3 regions of the Aminobacter sp. NyZ550 genome follow, and region 3 is predicted to be linked to each of the others. Evidence: predicted binding sites of a transcription regulator. Region 3 holds the regulator's gene; each other region holds the start of a gene.
The links. Region 3 encodes PhoB, which activates phosphate uptake and scavenging genes when phosphate is short. Its sites were predicted from a motif close to TGTCATNNANCTGTCAT; they were not measured.
Positions count from the first base shown of each region.

Region 1: N7E70_RS22570 (LTA synthase family protein) is a predicted target of PhoB. The motif match lies at 4,529-4,545, and genes of this name have one in related genera.
Region 2: phnC (phosphonate ABC transporter ATP-binding protein) is a predicted target of PhoB. The motif match lies at 6,637-6,653, and genes of this name have one in related genera.

Region 1 covers NZ_CP114190.1:4,531,005-4,540,980, forward strand. Annotated here, with positions in the region: gene mltG (endolytic transglycosylase MltG) at 1-678, opposite strand, end outside; gene fabF (beta-ketoacyl-ACP synthase II) at 778-2,040, opposite strand; gene N7E70_RS22555 (acyl carrier protein) at 2,070-2,306, opposite strand; gene fabG (3-oxoacyl-[acyl-carrier-protein] reductase) at 2,525-3,262, opposite strand; gene fabD (ACP S-malonyltransferase) at 3,319-4,260, opposite strand; gene N7E70_RS22570 (LTA synthase family protein) at 4,690-6,546, shown strand; gene rpsF (30S ribosomal protein S6) at 6,910-7,395, shown strand; gene rpsR (30S ribosomal protein S18) at 7,395-7,643, shown strand; gene rplI (50S ribosomal protein L9) at 7,859-8,437, shown strand; gene N7E70_RS22590 (SAM-dependent methyltransferase) at 8,606-9,973, shown strand.
Region 2 covers NZ_CP114190.1:2,159,631-2,169,606, forward strand. Annotated here, with positions in the region: gene N7E70_RS10640 (helix-turn-helix domain-containing protein) at 1-210, shown strand, start outside; gene N7E70_RS10645 (alpha-D-ribose 1-methylphosphonate 5-triphosphate diphosphatase) at 336-1,472, opposite strand; gene N7E70_RS10650 (DUF1045 domain-containing protein) at 1,474-2,181, opposite strand; gene phnE (phosphonate ABC transporter, permease protein PhnE) at 2,281-3,672, opposite strand; gene phnE (phosphonate ABC transporter, permease protein PhnE) at 3,677-4,630, opposite strand; gene phnD (phosphonate ABC transporter substrate-binding protein) at 4,707-5,618, opposite strand; gene phnC (phosphonate ABC transporter ATP-binding protein) at 5,710-6,552, opposite strand; gene N7E70_RS10675 (winged helix-turn-helix transcriptional regulator) at 6,773-7,111, opposite strand; gene N7E70_RS10680 (GFA family protein) at 7,339-7,773, shown strand; gene N7E70_RS10685 (Tim44 domain-containing protein) at 8,001-9,020, shown strand; gene gltS (sodium/glutamate symporter) at 9,225-9,976, shown strand, end outside.
Region 3 covers NZ_CP114190.1:1,473,720-1,483,695, forward strand. Annotated here, with positions in the region: gene pstB (phosphate ABC transporter ATP-binding protein PstB) at 1-256, shown strand, start outside; gene phoU (phosphate signaling complex protein PhoU) at 295-999, shown strand; gene phoB (phosphate regulon transcriptional regulator PhoB) at 1,098-1,787, shown strand; gene N7E70_RS07360 (ROK family protein) at 1,814-3,055, opposite strand; gene xylF (D-xylose ABC transporter substrate-binding protein) at 3,305-4,345, shown strand; gene N7E70_RS07370 (sugar ABC transporter permease) at 4,486-5,838, shown strand; gene N7E70_RS07375 (ATP-binding cassette domain-containing protein) at 5,860-6,648, shown strand; gene N7E70_RS07380 (CHASE domain-containing protein) at 6,769-8,370, shown strand; gene N7E70_RS07385 (YMGG-like glycine zipper-containing protein) at 8,457-8,702, opposite strand; gene N7E70_RS07390 (hypothetical protein) at 8,863-9,183, opposite strand; gene N7E70_RS07395 (sensor histidine kinase) at 9,282-9,976, opposite strand, start outside.

The DNA.
Region 1 (9,976 bases), 2.4 Mb from region 3:
CTTCTGGTCAGCCAGCATCTTGTTGACGATCTGCTGGCGCGTCAGGCCGCGGGTGAAGCGCTGCGTGTCGGCGGCAAGCGTGCCTTCGGCCGGCATCTCGGTCGGCATGTCGCCGCTCAGCGCTTCCTGCTCGGCAATGCGTTTCCACGCCTGCTCGACGGTCAGGCCCTCTGGAATCGTCAGCGAATACTGTACCGACTTGCCGCTTTTCAGCAGTTCCATGATGTCGTGCATCGAGGCGCCGGCTTGGATCTCGTATTCGCCTGCCTTGAGCGAGCCATCATTGCCATAGGCGCGCACGCCAATGCGGAAGATGCGGGCGTCGCTGATCAGGCCGCGCCGCTCGAGCTGGTCGGCGATGTCGGCGACGCCTGTCGAGGGCTTGACCAGGAAGGTCGCCGGCACCGTCGAAGGGCCCGCGCCGCCAAATTCCTGCTTGCCGAAATAGAGGGCGGCACCGCCGGCGAGGATCACCAGCACCGCCGTCGACATCATGAAATTCAGGAACACGACGACCTGGTTGCGCGAGGCGCGCGAACGCTTGGAGGGCGGCGGCGTGCCGGCTTCCGGCCGCAGCGCTTCCTGCGCGGTCTTTGGAACGATCGGATTGGCCGATATCGGATTGGCCGGTGCGGCGCGTGGTGCGCCCTCTCCCTGCCCTGGCGTATTGATGCTCATCTTGCCTCGCCTTTGCGTCGAATCCCCGCCGGGAGACTAGGCTTGAATGTGGCAAAAATCACGGCAAAGGGCCCTGAACGGGCCCCTTCCCACAACCTATCAGCCGTTGAAGCGCTGGAACACCAGCGAGGCGTTGGTGCCGCCGAAGCCGAAGGAGTTCGACAGGGCGACGTCGACCTGCCGCTTGCGCGGCGTGTTCGGCACCAGATCGATGGCCGTCTCGCGCTCCGGATTGTCGAGATTGATCGTCGCCGGCACGATGTTGTCGCGGATGGCAAGGATCGAGAAGATCGCTTCGGCCGCACCGGCAGCACCCAAGAGGTGGCCGATCGACGATTTGGTCGACGACATCGACACCTTGGAGGCGGCGTTGCCGACGAGACGCTCGACGGCGCCGAGTTCGATGGTATCGGCCATGGTCGAGGTGCCATGGGCGTTGATGTAGTCGATGTCGGCCGGCGTCAGATTGGCGCGCTTGAGGGCGGCACTCATGCAGCGGAAGGCGCCGTCGCCATCCTCGGCGGGTGCCGTGATGTGATGGGCATCGCCGGTCAGGCCGTAGCCGACCACTTCGGCGTAGATCTTCGCGCCGCGCGCCTTGGCATGTTCGAGCTCTTCGAGCACGACGACACCGGCCCCCTCGCCCATGACGAAGCCGTCACGGTCGCGGTCATAGGGGCGCGAAGCCTTTTCGGGATCGTCGTTGCGATCGGTGGAGAGCGCCTTGCAGGCGGCAAAGCCGGCCAGCGACAGGCGTGTCACCGGCGCTTCGGCGCCACCGGCCACCATCACGTCGGCATCGCCGAACATGATCAGGCGGGCGGCATCGCCAATGGCGTGCGCGCCGGTCGAGCAGGCGGTGACCACGGCATGGTTCGGGCCCTTGAGCCCGTGCCGGATCGACACCTGGCCGGAGACCAGATTGATGATCTGGCCCGGAATGAAGAAGGGGCTGATGCGGCGCGGGCCGCGCTCCTTGAGGATCAGGGCGTTTTCGGCGATGCCGTCAATGCCGCCGATGCCCGAGCCGATCATGACGCCGGTCGAATTCTGTTCGTCCGGCGTCTTTGGCGTCCAACCCGAATCCTTCAATGCCTCGTCGGCGGCCGCGATCCCGTACAGGATGAAGTCGCCGATCTTGCGCAGTTCCTTGGGTTCAAGGACCGCTTCGGGATTGAAGCTGTTGTTGGAGCCGTCGCCGCGAGGGATGACATTGGCGATCTTGCAGGCGAGGTCGTCGACCTCGAACTCCGTGATCCGACGGGCTGCGCTGCGGCCGGAAAGGAGCTCTTTCCAGCCGTGCTCGTAGCCCATGCCGAACGGTGAAAGCAGGCCAAGGCCTGTGACGACCACACGCCTCATCGCAGGCATCCCTGACAATTCGCGATCGCTCAGGCCGAAGCCTTGTCGATGTACTTCACGGCGTCGCCAACGGTGAGGATGGTCTCGGCCGCGTCATCGGGGATCTCGACGCCGAATTCTTCTTCGAAAGCCATGACGAGCTCGACCGTGTCGAGGCTGTCCGCGCCCAGATCGTCGATGAAGCTCGCAGCTTCCGTCACCTTGTCGGCGTCGACGCCAAGATGTTCGATGACGATCTTCTTGACGCGCTCTGCGGTGTCACTCATGTGGGCATCCTCAGTCTGGTGTTGTTAGGTCTTCGTTAGCGGGCGGATTGCCGCTAATCAAGCTGTAATCTACGCTTTCCCAAGCGCTCGGGCGGCGGTCGGGTTTCGTCCTGGCCACCTGATGGAGCGCGGCAATACACGAAAAATTCACCGCGTCCAAGGCAAAAGGGCCGGTTATCCCGGCCAATCGGCCAATCAGATCCCAATCAGATCCCAAATCAAATCATTGCCATGCCGCCATTGACGTGGATCGTCTGGCCGGTGACATAGGCCGCCTCGTCGGAGGCGAGATAGGCGACCGCCGAGGCAACTTCCTTACCGGTGCCCATGCGCTTTGCCGGGATCGCCGCCATGATCGCCTCTTTCTGCTTGTCGTTGAGCTTCTCGGTCATCGCCGATTCGATGAAGCCCGGGGCGACGCAGTTGACGGTGATGTTGCGGGTGGCGATCTCCTGGGCCAGCGACTTGGAGAAGCCGATCATGCCGGCCTTGGAGGCGCAGTAGTTGGTCTGGCCCGGATTGCCGGTGACGCCGACGACCGAGGTGATGTTGATGATGCGGCCATGGCGGCGGCGCATCATCGGATGCGTCAGCTCGCGCGTCAGGCGGAACATCGCCGTCAGGTTGATCTCGATGACCTGGTCCCAGTCGGCGTCCGACATGCGCACGAACAGGCCGTCCTTGGTGATGCCGGCATTGTTGACCAGGATGTCGACGCCTTCGAGCTCGGCCTCGGCCTTCTGGCCCAGCGCCTTGACCTCGTCGCGGTCGGCGAGATTGGCCGGGAACAGCTTGACCCGGTCGCCGAGTTCGCCGGCGAGCGCCTCGAGCTTTTCGATGCGGGTGCCGTGCAGGCCGACGATGGCGCCCTGGCTGTGCAGGATGCGGGCGATTTCTTCGCCGATGCCGCCGGATGCACCGGTGACGAGTGCCTTGCGGCCGGTCAGATCGAGCATGTTGCTACCTTCCTTGAAGAGCGCACCCTTCACACGGGTGGGGTCGTTTGAATCGTTCAGGCGAGCGCGGCAATCGCCGCCTCGACATCGGCCGGCGTGTTGACGGCTGACGTCGCGATCTCCTTGTTGATGCGGCGGGCGAGGCCCGACAGCACCTTGCCGGCGCCCACTTCATAAAGCGTGGTGACGCCGTTGTTGCCGAACCACTCGACGGTCTCGGCCCAGCGGACGCGACCGGTGACCTGTTCGACGAGGCGGGCGGCGATCTCTTCCGGATCGGTGATCGGCTGGACGGTGACATTGGCGACGACCGGAACGACCGGCACATTCTTCTGCACCCCGGCCAGCGCCTCGCGCATCTTCTCGGCAGCGGGTGCCATCAGCGCCGAATGGAAGGGGGCGGAGACCTGCAGCATCAGCGCGCGCTTGGCGCCCTTGGCGGTGCAAAGGGCCGCGGCGCGCTCGACCGCCGCCTTCTCGCCCGAAATGACCAGCTGGCCGCCGCCATTGTCATTGGCGATCTGGCAGACCGAACCCTGCGCTGCCTCGGCACAGGCGGCGTCGACGTCGCCCTGTTCGAGGCCGATGATCGCAGCCATCGCGCCCTGGCCAGCCGGCACCGCCGCCTGCATGGCGTTGCCGCGGATGCGCAGCAGGCGGGCTGCGTCGGCGACCGAGACGAAACCGGCGGCAGCAAGGGCCGAATATTCGCCGAGCGAGTGGCCGGCGACGTAGGACACCTTGTCCCTGAGCGACAGGCCGCGGGCTTCCAGCGCCCGGAACGCCGCCATCGACACCGCCATCAGCGCCGGCTGGGCGTTGGCGGTCAGGGTCAGCGTCTCCTCCGGCCCTTCCCAGATCAGCTTCGACAGCTTTTCACCGAGCGCGTCGTCGACTTCCTCGAAGACGCGGCGCGCCTCCGGAAAGGCATCGGCCAGTTCCTTGCCCATGCCGACGGCCTGGCTGCCCTGCCCCGGAAAAGTGAATGCAACGGCCATGTCGATCTCCTGGCTACTTGCCGCATCGGCCCGAACCGGAATCGGTTGTTTCGGGGCATGATGCGCAGACTTATCACGTCGGCGCGCCGTTGCACGTTGGGGAACAAGCCGCGCGCCATATCGTTGTGCCTCTGGCGCAATGGATACCGTCAAGTCAAGCCTTGAGGGCTTTGGCACCCCTTTGGGGCAAATAATCACAGAGAATTAATGCGAAAAACGTTTTGTTTGCCCCATCCTTCTCAATTTTGCCATATGCGCTAGGTTTTCGATGACAGTTTCGTGACGGTTGCGTGACGCCGCCGTCCAGCGTTCGAGGAAATTGAGTTGGCAAAGCTGTTCGCGACGGGCAAATCTGTCGCACATCAAGAGGAAAACGAGGCTGAAGCACTCAGCCGGCGTGCCTATGCACTGGGCGTTCTGCGCTCGGTGATGATCACGCTCGCCGTCTCGGCCGTGCTCGTCTTCGCCATCGAATTCGTCGCGCGCGGCTCCTTCACCGACACGCTCAATTTCTTCCAGCAGCCGTTCAAGCCGAGTTGGACGACTGTGGCGCTGTTTGCGCTTTTGATCATCGGTTTCGACGCCCTGCTCGGCCGGCCCTATAACGGCCTGCTGGTCGTGGCACCCGTGGCGCTGATGCTTGCCTTTGTCGGCCACCAGAAGTCGCTCTATCTCGGCGACCCGCTCTACCCGACCGATTTCCTCTATGTCAGGCAGATCGTCGAACTGATGCCGCTGCTCGTGCGCGAGCGGCCGCTTGCCGGCATCGGCATCGCGGTCGGCCTTGTCGCCGGCATCACCATGCTGGTGCTCGCCTGGCGCTACTGGCGCCGCCGCATGCCGGCGCTGTCGTTCTGGGCGCGCATGTCGCGCCTGGCGATCGCCCTTCCGGCGCTGGCCTTCTTCGTCTCGATCATGGACTACGCCACCTTCTCGTGGACGCGCGACCGCCTGCAGATCATCCCGATGATGTGGGACCAGAAGGAAAATTACGCCTCCAACGGCTTTGCCATCGCCTTTGCGCTCAACGTGCCGATGGCCAAGGTCAAGGCGCCGCAGGGCTATTCCGACAAGGCCATCGACGCCATCGCGGCCCCCGAACAGGCCGCTGCCGTGCTGCCCGAGGAAAAGCCCGACGTCATCATCGTGATGAGCGAATCTTTCTGGGATCCGTCACGCCTGCCCGGCGTCTCGATCACGCCCGACCCGATCCCGAACGTGCGCGCGTCGCAGTCCGGCCACGTCTTTTCGCCCGAATTCGGCGGCATGACCGCCAATGTCGAGTTCGAGGCGCTGACCGGCTTCTCCAATGCCTTCCTGCCGGCCGGCTCGATCCCCTACCAGCAATATGTCCGCGCGCCGGTGCCGTCGCTCGCCACCTTCTTCAAGAGCGAAGGCTACGACACCAAGGCCATCCATCCCTTCGGCGGCTGGTTCTGGAACCGCGCGCCGGTCTACAAGGCCTTCGGCTTCGACAAGTTCATGTCGGAAGAGAACCTGCCGCTGCTCGCCAAGCGCGGCCCGCTGGTCTCGGACGCGGCACTGACCGAAGAGATCATCCGCGAGGCCGACGCCACCGACCATCCCTTCTTCATGTTCGCGGTCTCGCTGCAGAGCCACGGCCCCTATGAGCCGAACCGCTACAGCGACACCAGCCACAAGGTCGACGCGCCGACGTCGCAGTGGACGCGCGATTCGATCCTGACCTATGCCGAGGGCGCCTCCGACGCCGACCGTGGCCTGAAGCGGCTGATGGACTGGGCCAGCAAGCGCGAGCGCCCGACCGTCATTGCCTTCTTCGGCGACCACCTGCCGCCGCTCGGCCCCGTCTATGTCGAGACCGGTTTCATGAAAGAGCCGGTCGCCAAGCGCAGGGCGCCGATCGACGAGATGCTGGTGCAGCACGAGACGCCTCTGGTGGTGTGGTCGAACCGCACCGGAACCGCGCGCGACATCGGCTCGATCAGCCCGGCCTTCCTGCCGCTGCATGTGCTCGAGACCGCCGGCATCAGCCACCCCTATTACACCGGCTTCCTCGGCGACCTGCATGACCGCTACCGCGTCGTCGACCGCAACATGCTGTTGCCGCGCCAGGGCGAGTCTGTGTTCGACTGGTCGCGCCAGAAGGAACTCGACCCGGCGATCCGCGATTTCCGCTGGCTGCAATATGACATGATGTTCGGCAAGCGCCGCGGCGCCAAGGGCTTCTTCCCCGAGACCGTCGACAAGGTCGTCGCCAACCGCACCCGTTCGCCGCTGTTCCTTCGGGACGAAGCCTTCGGCTGAGCATCGAAATCGGGCGCAAAAGCCCGACTTATCACCCTGGAAGCCTTCGGCGGAACATCGAAATCGGGCGAAAAAGCCCGATTTCTCAGGGAATCTCGGCCCTTCCCCTTGCCTTGGCCCGACTTAGCATGTAGACGCGCGCCATCTGCCGGTCCCAGCTGGGGGCTGAACGGAGGGCCGGAGGTTTTCTTGAAAGCCGCCGTGTGAAGCGAAAACGCTTCCGCCTCCCGTGTCTCCGCTCTCGACCGTCTCGTCGTGCACCTTTCTTCTCCCGAGGTGGCCAATGGCCCTCGAAGGATCAGGGAAGTCGCAGAGGCTCTAGCCGCCGGGACCGGAAGATGGAAACGAAGAAAGGCAAAAACTATGGCTCTTTATGAACATGTGTTTCTTGCCCGCCAGGACCTCTCGCAGCAGCAGGTCGATGCACTTGTCGAACACTACAAGGGCATCATCACTGCAGCTGGCGGATCGGTTGGCCGGGTCGAGAACTGGGGACTGAAGTCCCTCACCTACCGCATCAACAAGAACCGCAAGGCGTATTACACGCTGATGGACATCACCGCGCCGTCGGCTGCCGTCAAGGAAGTCGAGCGTCAGCAGGGCCTGTCCGAAGACGTCCTGCGCTTCATGACCGTCAAGGTCGAGGCGCATGAAGAAGGCGTCTCCGCCATGATGCAGAAGCGCGAAGAGCGCTCCGAGCGTGGCGAACGCGGTGGCTTCGGCGACCGTCCGCAGCGCAGCTTCGGCGATCGCGGCGACCGTGGTCCGCGCAGCTTCGGCGACCGCGATGGCGGTGGCGATCGTGGCCCGCGCCGTCCGCGCGAAGGTGTTGAAGGGGGTGCAGAATAATGGTCGACATCAACCAGATCCCGACCCGTCGTCCTTTCCACCGTCGTCGCAAGACTTGCCCGTTCTCCGGCGCCAACGCTCCGAAGATCGACTACAAGGACGTGCGTCTGCTGCAGCGCTACATTTCCGAGCGCGGCAAGATCGTTCCTTCGCGCATCACCGCCGTCAGCCAGAAGAAGCAGCGTGAACTCGCCCAGGCGATCAAGCGCGCCCGCTTCCTCGGCCTGCTGCCCTACGTGGTGAAGTGATATCGGTTCCGGCCCGGCGGCATTCGCCCCGGGCCGGACCATTCCCTGCCGCGACGGGCGCGGTCGGGTGAACCTTCAAATCCCGGGTTGGATTTCTAAGGGAAATCCTAACTGCCGCGACAGGCAGGACAGCGAAACCGGCGGCAACGCCCTCATTGCTTCCTTGCCCGTTGAATTTTTCCGCTGCCTTTGCAGCCAACGAAAGGACAAGGACAATGGACGTCATTCTCCTCGAACGCATTTCCCGCCTCGGCCAGATGGGCGACACCGTCAAGGTCAAGGACGGCTTTGCCCGTAACTTCCTGCTGCCCAAGGGCAAGGCGCTCCGTGCCAACGAAGCTAACAAGAAGAAGTTCGAAGGCCAGCGCGCCCAGCTCGAAGCCCGCAACCTCGAGCGCAAGTCGGAAGCCCAGCAGGTCGCCGACAAGCTCGACGGCAAATCGTTCATCATCGTGCGTTCGGCTGGTGAAACCGGCCAGCTCTACGGTTCGGTCTCGACCCGCGACATCGCCGATCTGCTGATCGCCGAAGGCTTCACGGTTGCCCGCAACCAGGTCGAGCTCAACCAGCCGATCAAGACCATCGGCCTGACCAATGTCGCCATCGCGCTGCACGCCGAAGTCGAAGTCACCATCACGCTGAACATCGCACGCACGGCCGATGAAGCCGAGCGTCAGTCGAAGGGCGAGACGCTGACCACCGCCGAAGCCATCTATGGCGACGACATCAACGAAAACGCCCGTCCGGACAGCTTCTTTGATCCGAACGAGGACGGCGAAGGCGACGAGGGCTGATCCAGCCTTCTGTCCCGATCCAAGTTTACCGGCCGGTCTTCCGGCCAGTTTTCTGGACCAAGCCCGGATGGCAACATCCGGGCTTTTTTTGTGCCAGGCGTGGAACTTGGCAGCGTCGCTCCTATTTTGAGGAAAGGACTACACGACTGACCTTTTCGCGAGCACGCCATGAATATGCTGTTGCAACGCATCGTCGGGAAGCTTGTGCGTACCGGCAATCTGACAGTCACCGGCCCCAACGGACGATCGCACCGTTTCGGCGATGATACGGGCGACCCTGTCCACCTCCTGATCAAGACGCGGCGTGCCGAAAACGCCATCACGCTCGACCCGATGCTGGCTTTGCCCGAGGCCTATATGGACGGCGATGTCGACATCGTCGGCGGCGACGTGCTCGGGCTGATGCGGGTGGTATTCCAGAACCTCGGCAATGGCAGCATCGACACTGCCTGGACCAAGGCGCTGGACAATCTCCGGCTCGCCTTCCGCCGCTTCCAGCAGGTCAACACCACAGCCCGCGCCAAGCGCAACGTCCAGCGCCACTACGACCTGTCGGGCGATCTCTACCGGCTCTTCCTCGACACCGACATGCAATATTCCTGCGCCTATTTCGCCGATCCCGACATGACGCTGGAAGAAGCCCAGATCGCCAAGAAGGCGCATATCGCAGCCAAGATGCGGCTGAGGCCGGGCCAGTCCGTGCTCGACATCGGTTCCGGCTGGGGCGGGCTCGGGCTCTACCTCGCCCGCACCTTCGAGGCGCAGGTGCTCGGCGTGACCTTGTCAACCGAGCAGCATGCGGTCGCCACCGAACGCGCCCAGGCCGAGGGCCTCGAAAACCGGGTCCATTTCGAAATCAGGGACTACCGCGACCTCGTCGAGCGTTTCGACCGCATCGTCTCGGTCGGCATGTTCGAGCATGTCGGCGTCAACCACTACCGCACCTTCTTCGACAATGTCGCCAAGCGGCTGAAACCAGACGGCGTCATGGTGCTGCATTCGATCGGCCGCGCCGGCCCGCCGGCCTCGACAAGCGCCTTCATCCGCAAGCACATCTTCCCCGGCGGCTACATTCCGGCGCTGTCGGAAGTGCTGCCGGCAATCGAAAAGGCCGGCCTGATGGTCACCGACGTCGAGATTCTCAGGCTGCATTATGCCGAGACGCTGCGGCACTGGAGCCTGCGTTTCCAGGCCAACCGAGACAAGGCCAAGGCGATCTATGACGAGCGCTTCTGCCGGATGTGGGAGTTCTATCTCGCGGCGTCCGAGGCTGCCTTCCGCTGGCAGGACCTGATGGTGTTCCAGATCCAGCTCAGCCACCGCAACGACACGCTGCCGCTGACCCGCGACTATATCGGCAAATGCGAAAAGGCGCTGGCCATGCACGAGATGGGGCACCGGCAGGCGAAGCTCGCCGCCGAGGACAAACCTGCCGCCCAGCCTGCAGCCAAGGCTCAACCTGCCGCCAAGGCCGGAGCCGCCCAGGCTGAAGCTGGAAAGATCGGCCGCCGCAGGAAGGTTGCCGACAAGGAATAGCAT
Region 2 (9,976 bases), 690 kb from region 3:
CTGAAGGGCGAGATCGAGGTCCACACCGAGCAATATGCGCCGGTGCGGCTCAAGGCAGGCGAAAGCGTCTATATCGACAGCACCATGGGCCATGCCTACCTTTCGGTCGGCGAGGGCGACGCAGAGATGCTGTGTGTCTGCTCCGGCGATGAGCCGGACATGGAGCAGACCCTGATCGGCCTTAATGAGGAAGAGAAGGTTGGGGCCTAACTGGGCCCTAGAGAGTTTCCGCTTTTCTTCGAATCGCGGAATCTCTCTATCTCTTTGTTTTTACGTAATTCCGGACGGAAAACCGCTGCACACTTTTCCTGGAATTGCTGTAGACGCTGCGTCCTTTAGGCGACGCGGCGGCCTTCGCGCCAGACGGTGCGCACCACCGGCACGTGCTCGTCGACACGCACTCGCACCAGATCGCCACGGCGCCCGGCCTCGATGACGCCGCGGTCGGTGAGGCCGACGGCGTCCGCCGGGTTCTTCGACACCATCGCCATTGCCTGCGGCAGCGAGATGCCGTCGACGACCTCGCCAAGGAAGAAGGCCGACTGGATCAGGCTGAACGGGATGTAGTCGGACGACAGGATGTCGAGCAGGCCGTGCTCGGCAAGCGCACGGGCCGAGACATTGCCCGAATGCGAGGCGCCGCGCATGACGTTGGGCGCGCCCATCAGCACGCCGAGGCCGGCACCCTTCGAGGCGGTCGCGGCTTCGAGCGTGGTCGGAAATTCGGCGACGCGGATGCCCTGCGCGATGGCCTCGTCGACATGGGCTGACGTGGCGTCGTCATGGCTCGCCAGCACGATGCCGCGCGCGTGGCAGGCGGCCGAGATCGCCTGGCGGTTTGGCGCCGAATTGCGGGCGGAATCGCCCATGCGCTTATCGCAGAATGTCCGGAACTCGACGTCGTTCAGCTTGAGCTTGCGCTGGTAGTAATAGGCATAGGTCTCCAAGTTGACGAACTGGCGCTGGCCGGGCGCGTGGTCCATCAGCGAGGCCAGCTTGACGCGGTCGTCGCCGTCGAAGACGGCAAAGCTGTCCTGGCAGTCGCCGGCCGAGACCTCGCAACGCAGGTGGATGAAGTGATCGGCGCGGACACGGTCGGCGCGCACGCTGTCTTCGATCGCATCGGCGAGCAAGCGCATGTCGGCGGCCGTCATGTCGGCATCCTCGTCCATGCCGACACGCAGAGCGTCGAACACGGTGGTGATGCCGGCGGACGCCACTTGCGCGTCGTGGGCGAGCACGGCGGCAATCGGGTTCCAGCGCACGCGCGGGCGCGGCGCATAATGGCCTTCGAGATGGTCGGTGTGGAGCTCGACGAGGCCGGGAATGACGTAGTCGCCGGCCATGTCCTCGCCAATGGCGCTCGGGCCGGTGGAAATCTCTGTTATCCTGCCATCACGGACGACGATCGAGCCGTCGATCACCTCGTCGGCAAGGACGATGCGGGCATTCTTCAGGACAAGGTCGGTCATCTCAGGCGGTCTTTCTTTCGGCTTGCTTGCCCAGTGCGCGATAGGTCCGCACTTCGAACGGCGCGCCCGGCGATGGCTCGACGAACACGGCCAGGCCATCCATCGGCACCGGCCTGTCGAGCGTATCGCCCAGGCATTCCTCGATTGCGGCGCGGACGCGCTGGGCTTCCTCGGCCGAGATGCGGCCGGTCAGGGTCATGTGGAAACGGAAGGTGTCGAAAACGTAAGGGTAGCCCCACTGGCTGAGGTTGCGGCATTCCCGGGGCGACAACGCATCGGGGTTGCGGCGGGCGATCTCGGCGTCGCTCAGCGGGGCGCGGAACGGCTCGAAAGCCGTCACCACATCGCCGGCGAAGCGGTCGAGCTCGGGCAGTTGCTCGGCGGGGACCAGGGCGAAGAAGCCGTCGATCTGGGCGAGCTTCAGGCGCGGAATGCCGAACGGCACGGCGGCATTTGCAAAGGCGTCGACCGCATCGATGAGGCCAACCTCGGTCATGCCGTCGGCGAGACGGAAGGGCGCCTTGAGGGTGGCGTGAAAGCCATATCGGCGGGCTGCTGCCGTGTGGAACGCCACTTCCGCGGCCGACAGTTCGCCGAACGCTTTTGCCGGAGTGACTGCGCCGCCAAACGCATCGCGCCCGAGCCAGCCGGCCGCGATGCGGCACAGCGGATCATCGTGCTCAGGCGTGAAATAGATGGCGTAGCGCATGGAAAGGTTCCTGGAAGGCCGTGCGATAGATGATTTGCGTGACAGTTTGACGAAGTAGTGGCCGACTTTGCCGCCTTTGCAAGGGCCGGCCACATTTGTTCAGTGACTGGCCTTGTTGCCGATCAGGCGTTGGCGCAATGCAGTCGAGATGTTGTCGAAGATGAACACCACGACAAGGATCAGCAGCACCATATAGGCGACGTTTTCCCAGTCGGAATTGGTGCGCATCGCTTCCCACAGCTTGAGGCCGATGCCGCCGGCGCCAACGGCGCCGATGATGGTGGCCGAACGGGTGTTCGATTCCCAGAAATAGAGCGACTGGCTGATCAGCACCGGCAGTACCTGCGGCACGACGCCGTAGCGCTGGACTGAAACAGGCGAAGCGCCGACCGAACGCATGCCTTCGCGCTGCTTGTCGTCGATGTTTTCCAGCGCCTCGGAGTAGAGCTTGCCGAAGGTGCCGGTGTCGGTGAAGAAGATCGCCGAGATGCCGGCAATCGGGCCGGGTCCGAAGGCGCGGGTGAAGAACAGCGCCCAGATCAGCATGTCGACCGAACGCAGGAAGTCGAAGAAGCGCTTGGCGACCTGGTTGACCAGGCGGTTGCGGGTGATGTTGCGCGCTGCAAGGAATGCCAGCGGGAAGGCGAGCAGGCTGGCGAACAACGTGCCGACGAAGGCCATGACGATGGTCTGGGCGAGCTTGAGCCAGACGTCGCCATGCTGCCATTCCGAGTTGTTGACAATATTGTTCCAGGCAAGTGCTGCGTTCGAAGTCTTCGGGTCGATACGTTCGCCTGACAAGACCAGCGACACGATCTCACCGGTCGACTTGCCCCAATAGGGCGAATGGCCGTCGAAGAAGAAGTTTTCCCAGCCGAAGAAGCGATGACGGACGTTGACGTCGTCGGCGTCGATCTGAGCACTGCCGGCAAATCCGAAATCGACGGTGATCTTTTCGCCCGGCTTTTTCTGGGTCGCCCAGGACGGAAGTTCGCCTGTAACAGTGATGCTCTTTGCCGGTACGATGGCGATATCAAGCGTCTCGCCGCCGTTTGTCACGACGACACTGGTCGGGGTGACCTCGATGCGGTCGCTGCCGTCGATCTCGACGGTCACGCGGCTGGCCGACGCCTTGTTGGCCGAAGCGGTCGAAGCAGTTGCCGATGGCCGCTCGAAGCTCAGCCACTGCGGATGCCGGTCGGCGCGGTAGGCCGAAAACCGGGGGTAGCTGATGTCGAGGCGGTCGTCCTTGAAGTCGATCTGCGGCCGCACCTCGTAGGAAACCCAGTCGGCGAGGTAGGTGCCGGCGATGCCCCAGTTGCCGCCGGCAAGCACGGCACCGACGGCGAAGAACCACCAGGCGAAGGCGAGATAGGCGACAAGGCCCAGACCAACGGCCCAGCCGGTCAGGGCCTTGCGCCAGGAGCCGGCGAAAACGTCGGGATGGCGCTCGGAGATCGCCTGCATCTGGGTAAGGGAAAGGGTGGTCATGAACTTAGTCCCCGCGGCCGAAGGCGAAGGCCTGTTCGCCGACCAGTTTCTTGCGCAGCCAGGCAGAGAACTGGTCGACCGCGACGATGGTGCAAAACAGGAGGATGATGATGGCGATGGTCTTGGCTTCGTGGTTGCGGCTGATCGACAGGCGGAGCACCTCGCCGATACCGCCACCGCCGACAGCGCCGATGATGGTCGAGGCGCGGACATTGATCTCGAGGCGCAGCAGCGCGTAGCTCAGGAAGTTCGGCATCACTTGCGGCACGATGCCAAACCAGACACGCTCGGGCCAGTTGCCGCCGACAGCGCGCAGGCCTTCGTCGGCCTTCATGTCGGCGTTCTCGACGACCTCGAAGAACATCTTTCCGAGCGCGCCGATGGTGTGCAGCGACACCGCGATGATCGCCGGGATGGCGCCCATGGAGAGCACGGCGAGGAAGAAACCGGCGATGACGATCTCGGGGAAGGCGCGCAGGATTTCGAGGAAGCGGCGGACGAAAAAGCGCAGCCAGCGCTGGGTGACGAGGTTGGATGCCGCCAGGAAACAGAGCAGGAAGCCGAAGGCGAAACCGATCAGCGTCGAAACGAGCGCGATATTGATCGTCTCCAGCATCTTGTAGACGTATTCGGGCAGGTAGAACGATCCGAACAGATACATCCGACCTTCGGGATAGTCGAATTTCAGGCTGCCGTCGGCATAGGGCGAGGGCAGGTCGAACATGGCGCGCCAGATATCGAAGACGTCGCGCGGGATCATCTGGTCGACGAAGTCGAAGAAATGCGGCAGCCGATCGAAAAACTTGCCGGCATTGCTGTCATTGGCGAACCAGAGCGATCCGGACAGCGCGATGAAGAGGAAGAACAGACCGCCAGCCGTATAGAGGCGGCGGCGGCTGGCGAGTTCGCGCCAGTGCTGCTCGACCGCGAGGCCGGCTTCCGAGAGGGGCATTGTCATGAGGTTTCCGTCCGATGCCGGATAAAACGGGACGCGCCGCGGTTGCTGCGCGGCGCGTCCGTGTTGCTTTCGAGGCTTAGCTGCCGATCTGCGCCTTGCGGGCGTCGATCACAGGCTGGTAGAATTCAGGGGTGACTTCGGTGAAGCCCTTGAAGTCGCCGCCCTGGATGGCCGCGAAGCAAGCCGGATCGGTCTCCGGCAGCTTGACCATGTAGTCCTTGAACTTGCTCTTGATGTCGGCGTCGAGCGAGGTGCGCACGACGATCGGTCCGTTCGGGATCAGCGGCGACTTCCAGACTTCGACCAGGTCGTCCATGTCGAGGATGCCCTTGTCGACCATCTTGCGGAGATTGCCGGACGTATAGCCATCGTTGAATTCGCCGACGCCCGAACCGAAGGTCGTGCCGGCGTCGAAGGTGCCCTTGAGCACTTCAAGGACGAGGTTTTCATGACCGCCGCCGAAGCCTGTCTCGGCGAAGTAATCCTTCACGGCGACGCCGCCGAGATCCTTTGGCAGCGCGGTGACGGGGATCAGGTAGCCCGAGGTCGAGTCTGCATCGGCGTAGCCTAGTTTCTTGCCCTTGAGGTCCTCGAGCTTGGTGATGCCCGAATCCTTCTTGGCGACCATGATGGTGTAGTAGCCGGTGGCGCCGTCGGTCTGGACGGTGGTCAGGATAGGCTCGACCGCGTCCTTGTTCTGAAGGTAGATCTTGGCGTAGCCCGAAGCGCCGAGCTCGGCGTAGTCGAGCGTGCCGCCGAGCAGGCCCTGGATGGTGCCGTCATAGTCGGCGGCCGGGAACAGCGACACCTTCTCGACGCCGATGGCCTTGGGCAGCTGGTCGACGAGGCACTGGAAGTTGCGCAGGCGGTCGGCTTCGTTTTCGCCGCCGATCAGGCCGATGCGGAATTCCTTGAGGTCGGCGGCATTGGCCGAACCGATCGCCAGCACGGCGAGCGAAGCGGCACCCAGGAGTGCTTTCTTGAACATCACAGATCTCCAGTTTGGCCCAGCACCTTGCCGGGTCATTGCGGTTGATGATTGCGGGCCCTTGACGCGGGCGAGACGAACGCGAGCAGGCTCAGACCGGGGCGTAAGCCGGTTCCAGAGGTGCGGCGGATACGGGAGCCCTGACCTTGACCGGGCGGATGCTGGTCGAGGTGATGGCTTCAGAAATTTCAGAGCCGTCGGCGTCGGCACCGTAGACGAGGCGCACGGCCTCGATGGTGAGGTCTTCGGGCGCGCCGTCGAACACCACCGCGCCGCCCTGCATGCCGATGATGCGGTTGCAGTAGGTGCGGGCGGTGTCGAGCGTGTGCAGGTTGGTGATGACGGTGATGCCGTCGCGCAGGTTGATGTCGCGCAGCGCGTCCATCACCACCTTGGCGTTGAGCGGGTCGAGCGAGGCGATCGGCTCGTCGGCGAGGATCAGCTTCGGTTCCTGCATCAGGGCACGCGCAATGGCGACGCGCTGCTGCTGGCCACCCGACAGGGTTCCGGCCGGCTGCAGGGCGGTGCGGGCGATATCGAGGCGCTCGAGGGCTGCGATCGCCCGGATGCGCTCCTCACGCGAGAAGATCGAAAGCAGGTTGAGCACGGTCGAACGGTGGTTGAGGCGACCGAGCAGGACGTTGGTCAGCACGTCGAGGCGTGGCACCAGGTTGAACTGCTGGAAGATCATGGCGCAGTCGCGCTGCCAGCGGCGCAGTGCGGGACCGCGCAGCGTCGACACTTCGGTGCCCTCGAAGACGATCGAGCCCTGGCTCGGGTCGATCAGGCGGTTGATGGTCTTGAGCAGGGTCGACTTGCCGGCGCCGGAGCGGCCGATGATGCCGACCATCTGGCCCGGCTGGATCTTGAGGTTGACGCCGTTGACGGCGACATTCTTGCCGAAGCGGCGCGTCACGTTGCGGATTTCGAGCATCTTGGCTTCCCTGTCCCGTCGGGCCTTTTCGCCCTTGTCTGCGATGGGCCTAGACCCGGGACGTGAAGCTGCAATGTCGGGACCATGTCAGTTTTGTTACGATGCACAGGCCGACGCGCGAAAAACACGGCTTTTGAGGGCAAATATCGCTGTTTTTGGAGTCCCGTTTCTGAAATCGGCTTTCGCGAACCGCGATGGCCCGCTGTGATCTCTGCCTGTGTCAGGCCGCCTGTTGCCGGTCTTTCCAGTTCTCGTGCTGCTTGCCCCATGCCGACATTGCTGTCACGGCATCGTTCAGGCTCAAGCCCAGCGGCGTGATCGAATATTCGACGCGCGGCGGCACCTCTTCATAAGCATGCCGGCTGATCAGCCCGTCGGTCTCCATCTGCCGCAGTTGTTGCGTCAGCACCTTCTCGCTGATGCCCGGCAGCAACCGGCGCAGTTCGGCAAAGCGATGGGGCCGCAGGTGCAGTTGCCACAGCAGCGCGGTTTTCCACTTGCCGCCGATGGCCTGCATGGCTGCGGCAAGACCGCAGCTGTCCGGTTCCTTGTGCCTCATCCTCCAGCTCCTGTCATGATATCAACGGCTTACTTCAAGGTGCGTACTTCTCAATGCAGTGACGGTACATATGTTTGGTCCGAGCGCGCGCCAAACGTAAACCAGCCCCTCGTCGCAAGGGGGCTTCATATTTCGGAGAAAAATCGTGAAAACAGATGTCTGCGTGCTCGGCACGGGCCGTATGGGCTCGTCCATCGTCCGAACTTTGTTCGACCAGGACTACCCGCATGCATGACGGGGAGACGAAACGCACCGCCACCTGTTCGTGTCGCAGCGTGAAACTCGTCCTCGCCGGGGAGCCGAGACGAGTCTATGCCTGCAGTTGCACCGAGTGCCAGAGATGCACCGGGACGGCATTCTCCTACCGCGCCATCTATGCGGATTCCGCCGTCGTTAGCCAGGAAGGCGAGACCAGGTCGTGGCGGCGAGCCGGCGCGTCGGGACAATGGCTGGAGCAGACATTCTGCACCACCTGTGGATCGGTCGTCTTCATGCGGGCGGAAGCGTTGACGGCGGCGCTGTCGGTCTCGGTTGGCTGCCTGGAGGATCAGGGGTTCCCGGCGCCGGTCGTGCTCCACTGGCCGAACAGCAAGCACGATTGGCTTTGTCTCGAAGGTGTGCCCGAGGCGGGCTCGCCTCGAAAGGGAAATCACAAGGAGTAGTACGAAAACCAGGCAGCTGGCTGTCAGCATTGTACTCAAGCGCAGCCCGCTGACGGCCGCAGCTGCCGATCGGACATAAGGTCCACTTGCGGAAATCCTGGAAAAAGCATGACGAATCAATGTTTTGCCGAATTTCGGCAAGAATCTGCCAAAACTTGGCCTGCAAACCCTGACACTACAGTTGTTAGTCATTATATGAGGGCGGACGACACTTTGAGGATCCGCTGATGAAATTGTCCCGAACGACCCGCTTCGCCACGCTTTTCGCGGGCCTGTTCCTCGCCTTCTCCATGATTGCCGTCGACCACGCCGATGCGCGGCGCGGCGGCAGCTTCGGCAGCAGGGGTACGCGTACCTTCCAGTCGGCGCCGCCGACCCGCACCGCGCCGCAGCCGACCGCGCCGGTCGAGCGTTCGATGACGCCCAACACCGGTCAGGCAACCAACCCGGCCGCCACCAGTGCAGCCCGTCCTGGCGCGACTGCACCGCAGCGCCCCGGCTTCATGGGCGGCTTCGGCGGCGCGATGATCGGCGGCCTGCTGATGGGTGGCCTGCTCGGCATGATGATGGGCCAAGGCTTTGGCGGCCTCGCCGGTATGTTCGGCATGCTGATGCAACTGCTGCTGATCGGCGGCGCCATCTGGCTCGCCCTGCGCTTCTTCCGTTCGCGCCAGGCCACCGGTCCGGCGATGGCCGGCGCCGGTGCCGGCGGCAACTTCAACTATCGCGACGCCGCACCGGCTAATGAAACCGGCAGGGCCAACGGCGGCAGCCGCTCGTTCAGCATTCCGAGCATTGGCGGCAGCCGCGCTGACGCTACACCGCAGCAGCCTGCCAGCAAGGACATCACCGTGTCGGGCGAAGATCTCGATACCTTCCAGCGCCTGCTGGCCGAGGTACAGGAAGCGTTCGGCCGCGAAGACCACAAGGCGCTGCGTCGCCTGGTAACGCCGGAGATGGTGTCATACCTCTCGGAAGAGCTGGCCGACAACGCTCAGAACGGCGTCCGCAACGATGTCACCAACGTCCAGCTCCTGCAGGCCGACATTGCCGAAAGCTGGAACGAAGGCGACCGCGACTACGCCACCGCGGCGATGAATTATTCGTCGATCGACGTGACGCGCAACCGCACGACGGGCGAAGTGGTGGACGGCGACGAAAACGAGCCGACCGAGACGACCGAGCTGTGGACCTTCGTGCGCCACAACGGCGGCGACTGGCAGCTCTCGGCGATCCAGGAAGCCTGAGTCTTTTCAGACTGATTGCAACGCCCGCGGCCTTCCCTATCAGGGCTGGCCGCGGGCGTTTTGGTTTAGGGTAGCGGCCTCATCGGTTGCGTCGAAATTCCGATTGCTCCCGTAATTATTCTGGGCAAGGTTGAGAGCCAGGGGAGATCGGGATGGTCCGATCCGGCACTTTCGTCAGGGTGCCCACGCGAAGCTCGGATGGCCATGGCCGACAATGTTCTCGTTTCGCCCGATTTCCTGACGCTCACACTCGGCATCATCGTCTATTTCGTCGGGGTGCTGCTCAATCGCCATGTAGCGTTCCTGCGCAACTACAACATTCCCGAGCCGGTCACCGGCGGGTTTCTGGCGGCCGCGGCGGCGTGGGCGTTCTACGAGCTGTCGGGCACGGAGATCGTCTTCGAGATGACCACGCGCGACAGGCTGCTGGTCATCTTTTTTGCCACCGTCGGCGTGAATGCGCGGCTGGCGGACCTTCTTGTCGGCGGGCGGGCGTTGATCGTGCTGTGCGTGCTAACGGTGCTGTTCGTCTTCCTGCAGAACGGCGTCGGCACGCTCGGCGCCTGGCTGTTCGGCCTGCCTTCCGCCGCTGGTGTCATCATGGGGTCGATCGCCTTTGTCGGCGGCCATGGCACCACGATTGCCTGGGCGCCGGCGATCGCGGCCGAGCACGGCTTTCCCACGGCCCTGGAAGTCGGCACGGCTGCTGCCACGCTCGGATTGATCGTCGCCAGTGTTCTCGGTGGGCCGGTGGCAAAATTCCTCGTCGAGCGCGGCAAGCTGAAAACAGGCAGTACCGGCTCCGACAACCAAGTGGCCGTCGCCCAGGCAGAGGCTGCACCGATCGACAAATCGAACTTCATGCAGGCGCTGCTTTTGGTCAATGTTGCCGTGGTGCTTGGCTATGCGCTCCACGGGCCGGTCACATCGATGGGCGTCAAGCTGCCGCTGTTCGT
Region 3 (9,976 bases):
GGTGATCCTGATGGACGAGCCGTGTTCGGCGCTCGACCCTATCGCCACCGCCAAGGTCGAGGAGCTGATCGACGAACTGCGCGAGAACTACACGATCGTCATCGTCACGCACTCGATGCAGCAGGCGGCGCGCGTGTCGCAGCGCACGGCGATGTTCCACCTCGGCTATCTCGTCGAGGAAGGCCCGACCGACAAGATGTTCACCAACCCCGACGACAAGCGGACGCAGGACTACATCACCGGCCGCTTCGGCTGAGTGGGTTTCGTCGCGGCACACGATACGAGGAAGAAATCATGGGCGAACATACAGTCCGGTCCTTCGACGAAGAACTTCAGCACGTCGACCAGCTCATCCGCGACATGGGCGATCTTTCCGGCGCAATGGTGGCCGGCGCCATCCGCGCGCTTCTCACGTCCGACCAGGCACTGGCGCAAAACGTCGTTGCCGACGATACGATCATGGACGCCAAGCAGCGCGATCTCGACAATTCGGCGATCACGCTGATCGCCAAGCGCCAGCCGATGGCGCAGGATTTGCGCGCCGTGGTCGGTGCCATCCGCATGGCGGGTGACCTCGAGCGCATCGGCGACCTCGCCAAGAACATTGCCAAGCGGGTCGGCGCCGTCGGCCAGTCGCCGACCCCGCGCAATCTCTCGCATTCGATCGATGCGATGGCGCAGCTGGTGCTTGGCCAGGTTCGCGGCGTCGTCGATCTCTATGTCGCGCGTCAGGCCGAGGGCCTGAAGGATCTGCGCGCCGACGACCAGAAGATCGACATCCAGTACACCGCCGTGTTCCGCGAACTCCTGACCTACATGATGGAAGATCCGCGCAACATCACGGCCTGCACGCATCTGCTGTTCTGCGCCAAGAACCTCGAGCGCATCGGCGACCATGTCACCAACATCGCCGAGAACGCCTATTTCGTCGTGACGGGTACGCAGCTGCCGCTGAACCGGCCCAAGGTCGACGAGACCACGACGACGGTTCCGGCCTGAGCATTTCCGCAACCGCATGCGTTTGGCGCGGGGGCGCTGCATAGGTTAAATCAGCGCATGGTCCAGAAGCGGCCATGCGCAAGGACAAGGTATAGCCAATGATCGCTCCCAAGGTCATGGTCGTCGAAGACGAAGAGCCGCTGGGCGTGCTGCTTCGCTACAATCTCGAATCCGAAGGCTATCAGGTCGAGGTCGTCACGCGTGGCGACGAGGCCGAGATCCGGCTCCAGGAAAACGTGCCCGACCTGCTGGTGCTCGACTGGATGGTGCCGGCGCTGTCGGGTATCGAACTGTGCCGCCGGCTCAGGATGCGTCCCGACACCGAACGCCTGCCGATCATCATGCTGACGGCGCGGGGCGAGGAAAGCGACAGGGTGCGTGGCCTTTCGACCGGTGCCGACGATTATCTGGTCAAGCCGTTCTCGACGCCGGAATTCATGGCGCGCGTCAAGGCGCTGCTGCGCCGGGCCAAACCCGAGGTGTTGTCCTCGGTGCTCAAGGTCGGCGACATCATGCTCGACCGCGAGTCGCACCGCGTCTACCGCAAGAAGAGCGAGATCAAGCTCGGGCCGACCGAATTCCGCTTGCTCGAATTCATGATGCGGCACCCGGGCCGCGTGTTCTCGCGCAGCCAGTTGCTCGACAATGTCTGGGGCGAGACGATCTATATCGATGAGCGCACCGTTGACGTGCATGTCGGGCGCCTGCGCAAGGCGGTCAACAACGGCCGCATGCCTGACGTGATCCGGACCATCCGCGGTGCCGGCTACGCCATCCGCGAGGACTGAGCCGCTTCGGGCTCTTTTCCGCTCAGCTAGGCGACGTCGGCACCGGCACGGCGTGGAGCCGTGCCTGCGGCAATGATCTCCTGATCAACGGCAAGCAGCGCGCGCATCATCGCGCCCTCGCGTTTGAGTGGAACCTCGTTGGGTTCGGTGTCGAAGGAGATCGCCTTCGAGTGCAGCCCGCCCGCCGTCTTGGCGATGGCCGCGCGCACATGTGGCTCCATGATGTCGAAGGCGGTTGCGCCGACGCCGACGAAGGCGAGGGGGGCGGGGTCGAACAGCGCAAACATCGAGCCGAGACCAAAGCCGATGGCTTCGCCGGCCTTGCGGAAGGCCTCGCGTTCGGGGCCATCATGGTCACGTGCCGCATCGGCCACGGCCCTGATGTCGTCGTCGGACAGGTCGGCCAGCGGCTCGGCATTTTCGTCGCCAACCCTTGCGTTGCGCCAGATGGCGTAGTTGCCGGCATAGGCCTCGATGCAGCCGCGGCGGCCGCAGCGACAAAGCGCGCCGTCCGGGCGATGGATCATGTGGCCGAACTCGGCACCCGACGACTGCGTGCCGGTGAACAGCTCGCCCTTGATGACGAGGCCCATGCCGATGCCGTGCGAGAGCAGGATGGCGATGAAGTCGTCGCGATAACGCATCGGATCTCGCCAGCGGAGGGCCTCGGCGATCATGTTGCAGTCGTTCTCGACCGAAACAGGTACGCCGAACTCCTGCTCCAGCCGGTCGGCGAAGGGGATGTCGTCGTAGCGGGTGATCGGAGACCACAACAGCTTGCGCGAGGCGGCGTCGGTGATGCCCTGGACGGCGATGGCGATGCGTAGAACGGCGCCGCCCGAAGTGCCGGCCCTGTCGATCAGGCGCCGGACCATTCCGACGCATTCGTCGACCAGCGCCTCGGCAGGCATCTGCTGCGTGACAAGCCGCCGGGTCTCTTCGGTCACGGTGTTGCCGGCATAGTCGATGATGGCGGCGGACAGGCTGTTGAGCGAGAGCACGACCGCAACGACAGACGCAGCGTCGGCATCGAGCATCAACCCGACCTGCGGCCGCCCCCGTTTCATGGAGACGGGTTCGCTGAACTTGGCCTCGGCAAGGATGCCTTCTGATATGAGATCGGAGGAAATAGTCGAGATCGTCGAATGGCTGAGGCCGGTGGTGGCGGCGATTTCGGTGCGCGATGGCTGGCTGGCTCGGCGAACCGCGGATATAACCATGGCGCGGTTGCGCCGTCTCAGATCGTCGTGACGTATGCCGACCGACATGTGCTCGTCTTCCTCCCGGCGAAGCGCTGCCCTTCTTAAGCGGCAGTCCCTTACGCGCCAAGTGATTGTGACAGAGCCAGCGCCAAATGTCTCTATTTATTTCGGGCTCCGAAAAAAATAAGGAGCGCTCGCGAAACCATGTTGACAGTGGCCGGGCATTGAGTCAGTATTTTTTCGAGGCTCGAAAAAAAGAGCTTCTCCAAGGGCTATCGCGAAGTAGGCGCGCCCATTGGGCGCAGGGAGGAAATAATGAAAAAGTTTACCACCGCCATCCTGGCGGGCGTTGCCATGACTCTGTCGCTTACGGCAGTGACTTCGGCAAAGGACAAGGTCATCGGCGTCTCCTGGTCGAACTTCCAGGAAGAGCGCTGGAAGACCGACGAAGCCGCCATGAAGGCCGCCATCGAGGCCGCCGGCGACAAGTACATCTCGGCTGACGCGCAGTCGTCGCCGGCCAAGCAGCTGACCGACGTCGAAAGCCTGATCTCGCAGGGCGCCAACGCCCTGATCATCCTCGCTCAGGACGCCTCGGCCATCGGACCGGCTGTCGACAAGGCCGTCGCCGAAGGCATTCCTGTTGTCGGCTACGACCGCCTGATCGAGAACAAGGACGCCTTCTACCTGACCTTCGACAACAAGGAAGTCGGCCGCATGCAGGCCAAGGGCGTGTTCGCCGCCAAGCCTGAAGGCAACTACGTCTTCATCAAGGGCAGCGGTGCAGATCCGAACGCCGACTTCCTGTTCGCCGGGCAGATGGAAGTGCTCAAGGAGGCCGTCGACGCCGGCAAGATCAAGAATGTCGGCGAGGCCTATACCGATGGCTGGCTGCCGGCCAATGCCCAGAAGAACATGGAACAGTTCCTGACCGCCAACGACAACAAGATCGACGCGGTCGTGGCTTCGAACGACGGCACCGCCGGCGGCGCGATCGCAGCGCTTCAGGCACAGGGCCTTGCCGGCTCGGTGCCGGTGTCGGGCCAGGACGGCGACCATGCCGCGCTGAACCGCATCGCGCTCGGCACTCAGACCGTCTCGGTGTGGAAGGACGCGCGCGAGCTCGGCAAGAACGCCGCCGAAATCGCCTCGCAGCTCGCCGATGGCAAGAAGATGGAAGAGATCGCCAACGTCACCAAGTTCAAGACGCCTGGCGGCCTCGAGCTGAACTCGGTCTTCCTGACGCCTGTTCCGATCACCAAGGACAACCTCAACGTCGTCATCGACGCCGGCTGGGTTGGCAAGGACGTGGTCTGCCAGGGCGTGGCGGCCGGTTCGGTCGCAGCCTGCAACTGAGATCGGTTCGATCCGGTCGGTCAAACGCCGCGGCTTGCCCGCGGCGTTTTTCAAAAGCGCCCGCTTCATGACATGGCGGATTGACCCTATCATGCGCACACCGGCTGCCGCTTAGACGGCTATCCGGTCGGGAGGTAACAATGACAGACACGACAACCAACGCGCCGGCAGACCGAGCGCGAACGACCGAACTCAGCCCGGTCGGACGTTTTCTCAAGGCAACCGAGATCGATACGCGCATGCTCGGCATGGTCGGTGCGCTGCTCCTGATCTGGGTCGGGCTGCAGGTGATTTCGAGCTTGCGCCTTGGCGTCAACCCGTTCGAATTCGACAGCCGCACCTTCCTAACCGCTCGCAATCTGTGGAACCTGTCGGTGCAAGCGTCTGCCGTGGCGATTATGGCGACCGGCATGGTGCTGGTTATCGTCATGCGCAATATCGACCTGTCGGTCGGGTCGGCCGAAGGCCTGATCGGCATGGTGATGGGCTTTGCCCAGGTGCATTTCCTGGTCAAAGCCGTCGGTCTCGAACTTGGTAATCCGTGGATCTGGGCGTTGGCACTTGCCATTGGTATTGCGCTTGGTCTGATGATAGGCGCGCTGCAAGGTTTCGTCATCGCCTACATGGAGGTTCCTGCCTTCATCGTGACGCTGGGCGGATTGCTGATCTGGCGCGGGGCGGCCTGGTGGGTCACGTCAGGCCAGACGATCGCGCCGCTCGATGCCACCTTCCAGCTCATGGGTGGTGGTCCGCAGGGCGCCATCGGAGCGACGTGGAGTTGGATCGTCGGCCTTGTCGCATGCCTGGCTGTGGTGTTCCTGCTGCTGCGTGGCCGCCAGCAACGCAAGCGCTTCAAGTTTCCGCTGCGGCCAGTCTGGGCAGAGGCATTTCTCGGCGCCGTTACCTGCGGGGTCATCCTTGGCGCGATCTGGATCGCCAACTCCTACCCTTGGCCGATCGGTATCGTGCGTCGCTACGCCGAGGCCAACGGCATTACCATCCCTGAAGGCGGCCTGTTCATCGCCCATGGCATCGCCATTCCCGTCCTGATCGCGGTGGCCGTGGGCATCGTCATGACCTTCGTCACCAACCGCACACGCTTTGGCCGCTATGTCTTCGCCATCGGCGGTAACCCGGAAGCAGCCAACCTCGCCGGTATCAACACGCGCTGGATCACCATGAAGGTGTTCATGATCATGGGCGTGCTGGCGGCGATCTCGGCGGCAGTCTCCAGTGCTCGCCTGAACTCGGCTACCAACTCGCTCGGTACCCTGGACGAACTGCTGGTCATCGCGGCAGCGGTCATTGGCGGCACCTCGCTCGCCGGTGGCTCCGGCACCGTTGCCGGTGCCATGCTGGGTGCGCTTCTGATGCAGTCATTGCAGTCGGGCATGGTGCTGCTCAACATCGACACACCGCTGCAGAACATCGTCGTTGGCCTGGTGCTGGTCGTGGCCGTCTGGCTCGACACGCTCTATCGCAAGCGCGTCTAACGAAATCCGGGAGCCAAGATCATGGAACAGACCCGTATCCCGCTCGTCGACCTAAAGAACATCTCCATCGCCTTCGGCGGCATCCGTGCCGTCGACGATGCTTCGGTCGACCTCTATCCCGGTGAAGTGGTGGCGCTGCTCGGTCACAATGGTGCCGGCAAGTCGACGCTGATCAAGATCCTGTCGGGTGCCTACAAGCGCGACGCCGGCACCATCATGGTCCGGGGCGAGGAGGCCGCGATCTCCAACCCGCGCGACGCCAAGAAATACGGCATCGAGACGATCTACCAGACATTGGCGCTGGCCGACAATGTCGATGCCGCCGCCAACCTATTCCTCGGACGCGAGATCATGACCGCCTATGGCACGCTCGACGACGTCGCCATGGAAGCCGAGGCGCGCAAGGTGATGGGCCGGCTCAACCCGCGCTTCCAGCGCTTCAAGGAGCCGGTCAGCAAACTCTCCGGTGGCCAGCGTCAGTCTGTGGCGATCGCACGTGCCATCCTGTTCAATGCCCGCATACTGATCATGGACGAGCCGACGGCAGCCCTTGGACCACAGGAGACGGCGCAGGTCGGCGAACTGGTCAAGCAGCTCAAGGCCGATGGCATCGGCATCTTTCTCATCAGCCACGACATCCACGACGTGTTCGATCTCGCCGACCGTGTCTGCGTGATGAAGAACGGCCAGGTCGTCGGCACGGCCCGCACCGAGGACGTGACCAAGGATGAGGTGTTGGGCATGATCATTCTCGGCAAGTGTCCGCCTGGCGCAACGCCCGGACCGGGGGCAATGCAGATCGCTGCCTGAACAGGCCCTTTGCCGGCTCAGGCAGGCCGCACGTCTGGCTCAATGCACGATCGCGAAAAGCAGTTTCACCTTTGCGCGATCGTGCTTTAATGGTGCGTGGGTGACGCGAGCCAGCCGGAATTGAGAAAGTACTTCCCCAGTCTGATCTTTATCGCCGTGACCCTCGTCAGCCTGACGATGGCCGGGCTCGTGTATCTGGCGACCGTGGAGGCGGCGCGGATCAAGTTCCAGTCCGTCGCCGACGACGCGCTCAACCGCATCGAGGGCAGGCTGGAATTCGACTTTGCCTTGCTGCATGCGACGCAAGCGATGTTCGTGGCGCAGAAGGGCCATCTTTCGCGCGACCAGTTCCGCGACTATTTCGCTTCGCTCGATGCGGAGAAGAATTTCCCCAGCCTGCGCGGCATAGGCTTCCTCAGGCTGATCGAGACCAGCCAGAGCGAGACGGTCATGCGCGAACTGAAGGACGGCTACGGCATCGACCGGGCGCTGTTTCCTGAGACGACGCTGAACTGGCGGACGCCCATCGTGCTGTTCGAGCCGATGAGCAAGGCCAGCCTCGATGCGATGGGCTACGATATGGCAACCGACCCGCTGCGCCGGCCCGCCATCGAATCGGCAATGGCGGCCCAGGGCGAACCCAGGGCGACGGGCAGGGTGCTGCTCGGCCAGGGCGACAACGAGAAGCAGCCCGGGATCCTGGTGCTTTCACGCGTCGACCGCCCGGCGGCAGAAGGTCCGGCACCCGCTGGTTTTCTCTATGTCGCCTTCCGCACATCGGAGCTTTTCCAGGCAGCACTCGGCAAGGCGCCGCTACTGCCGGTGGCGGTGGAGGTATTCGACGGGACGATGGGCGATGACACGCTTTTGTTCCGCTCGCAGGTGCCACCCGATCCCAGCTATGGCAACGAGTTTTCGGTGACGCGCGAGGCCAATGTCGCCGGCCGCAGATGGACCGTCAATTTCAGGCCGAGCACAGCGTTTGCGCCGCCATCGCCGCGTGCCGCGCCGCTGATGCTCGGGGTTTTCGGTCTCGTGCTGGCGGGTGCGATCGCGCTTGTCGCGCGCTATCAGCAGCGCGCCTATGAAGCCGCGGCGCAGTTGCACGAGACGACCGAGAAGAGCCTGCTGGAAAAGGACCTGATGCTTCAGGAAATGAAGCATCGCATCAAGAACTCGATTGCCCGCGTGCTGGCGATGGCGCGGCAGACCGCGGCGCACTCCGAGAACATCAATGACTTCTCGTCGTCCTTCTCGGCGCGGCTTCAGGCAATGGCAGCATCGCAGGACATGCTGACACGCTCGCGCTGGCAAAAGGCCGATCTCAGCGAATTGCTGCGCATCGAGTTGGGCCAGGTGTTCGGCAAGGAATTGCCGGAGGACATGATGAATGGTCCGACGGTCGAACTGGACGAGACGACGACGCAGGCACTTGGGCTGACCTTCCATGAGCTTGCGACCAACGCGTTGAAATATGGCGACGGCGACAACTCGGTTGGCGGCCTGAAGGTGAACTGGCGCATGAACGGCCAGGGCAAGAAACGGCGGCTGGTGCTCAATTGGGCCGAACGCAACGGCAATGGCGTATCGGAGCCTGAGAGGACCGGCTTTGGCACCAAGCTTATCGACATGAACATCACCCGCGAGCTCGATGGCAAGATCATGCGCCGCTACGCCAAGGACGGACTGCTGGTGGAGATCGACATACCCTATCGCGGCTGAACGCCGCGACATCGGCAAGAAGCCCGGTTCACAAAGAAATACCCGGCGAGGCCAGAGCCTTCGCCGGGTTTTGTCTGCAAAGCCGTTTAGCGGCAGCGCGCTGTGTAGATCTGGCCACGGCTGTTGCGGTATTCGCAGTAGCCATTGCGCAGGTTGCGGACCAGCAGGCCCGAGGCCGCGCCGACGGCACCGCCGATGAGTGCGCCCCGGCCGCCGCCGATGAGAGCGCCGGCAACAGCACCTACGCCCGTGCCGGTGGCTACGTCGCGCTCGGTCGTCGTGCAGCCTGAGATTGCAACGACGGCTGCAACGACAAGGATAAGCTTCTTCATGTGGTCAGTCCTCTCACTTTAACATCGCCCGGTGAATACTTAGCGTATCGGTCCAAAAATCGGAATCGTTTTTCCGCTCGCCGCATCAATTCAACGGCTTAGCGTATCCGCATGATGTCGGCTCCTCGGTCTGAAGGGGACAGGCTGATACGCTTGCGCATCAGTGGAGATAGGCCGGCTTGCCGCTCGCCGCATCCGCCGCGACGACGACGCTCGAAACCGACAGCGACGCTTCGAGCATACCGTTGGGCAGCACATTCCAGGTCAGTTGGTCGTAGTCGTCCTCGAGCGCGGGATCGACCTCGAGGCATTTGGCAAAGGCGCGTCTGTCGCGCGATGTGAACGCGGTCAGAACCTTCGGCAACTCGGCCTGGCAGGCGTCATATGCCTCGAACAAGGGCGCTGGCGCCGGTGTCTCGCGGCAACCCGACAAATCCTGCGAGCAGGAAACGACCAACAGAAACGCTGCGATGTGTTCCATGACAAACCACCTCGGCCAAGAAACGGCGGGTGGCGGGCAAAAGTTCCGTGATCCAATCGAGCTAAACCGTTTGAATCTCCGGTGTCATGTGGCGACGGCTAATCCCTGTCGATTTCGAAGTTCGCCTGGGGCATGAGGAGACGGTATTGCAGCCTGTCGACGCCGATTTCGAGTACGGCACTGCCGCTCAGCGCCGCCGGGACGACGCGCTCGAGCGCGACCGAGCCGAAGCGCTTCTTGCGTGTCGTCGCGTCGGCAGTCGGGCCGATTGCCTCCGACCAATGCAGCGCCAACTGCCCTTCGCCATCGGGACCGGACACCCTGCTGGCCGTCACCTCGACGTGACCGTCTGCACGCGAAAGCGCGCCAAAGCTCACTGAATTGACCGCCAGCTCGTGCACGGCAAGACCGATATGCAGGGCGGCATTGGGGGTGAGATAGGGATCCTCGCCAAGGATGTGGACGGCATGCTCGGTGTCGCTACTGTAGCGTTTGACCTGGCCGATTACGAGTTCGCGAAAGCCTGCGCCGCGCCAGTTCGACGACGTGACCAGATCCTGCGACGAGGCGAGCGACTGCAGCCGGCCGCGAAAACGCTCGAGGAAGACGTCGATGGAGCCGGAATAGTGACCGGTCTGGCTGGCAATGCTCTGGATGATGGCAAGCAGGTTCTTGGAGCGGTGGCTGACCTCGCGCAGCAGCGCCTTCAGCGTTTGCTCGCGCCGCTTCTGCTCTGTGGTTTCGATGACGGTGACGACGACACCCTGGACCTGGCCGCTCGACGAATGGTCGG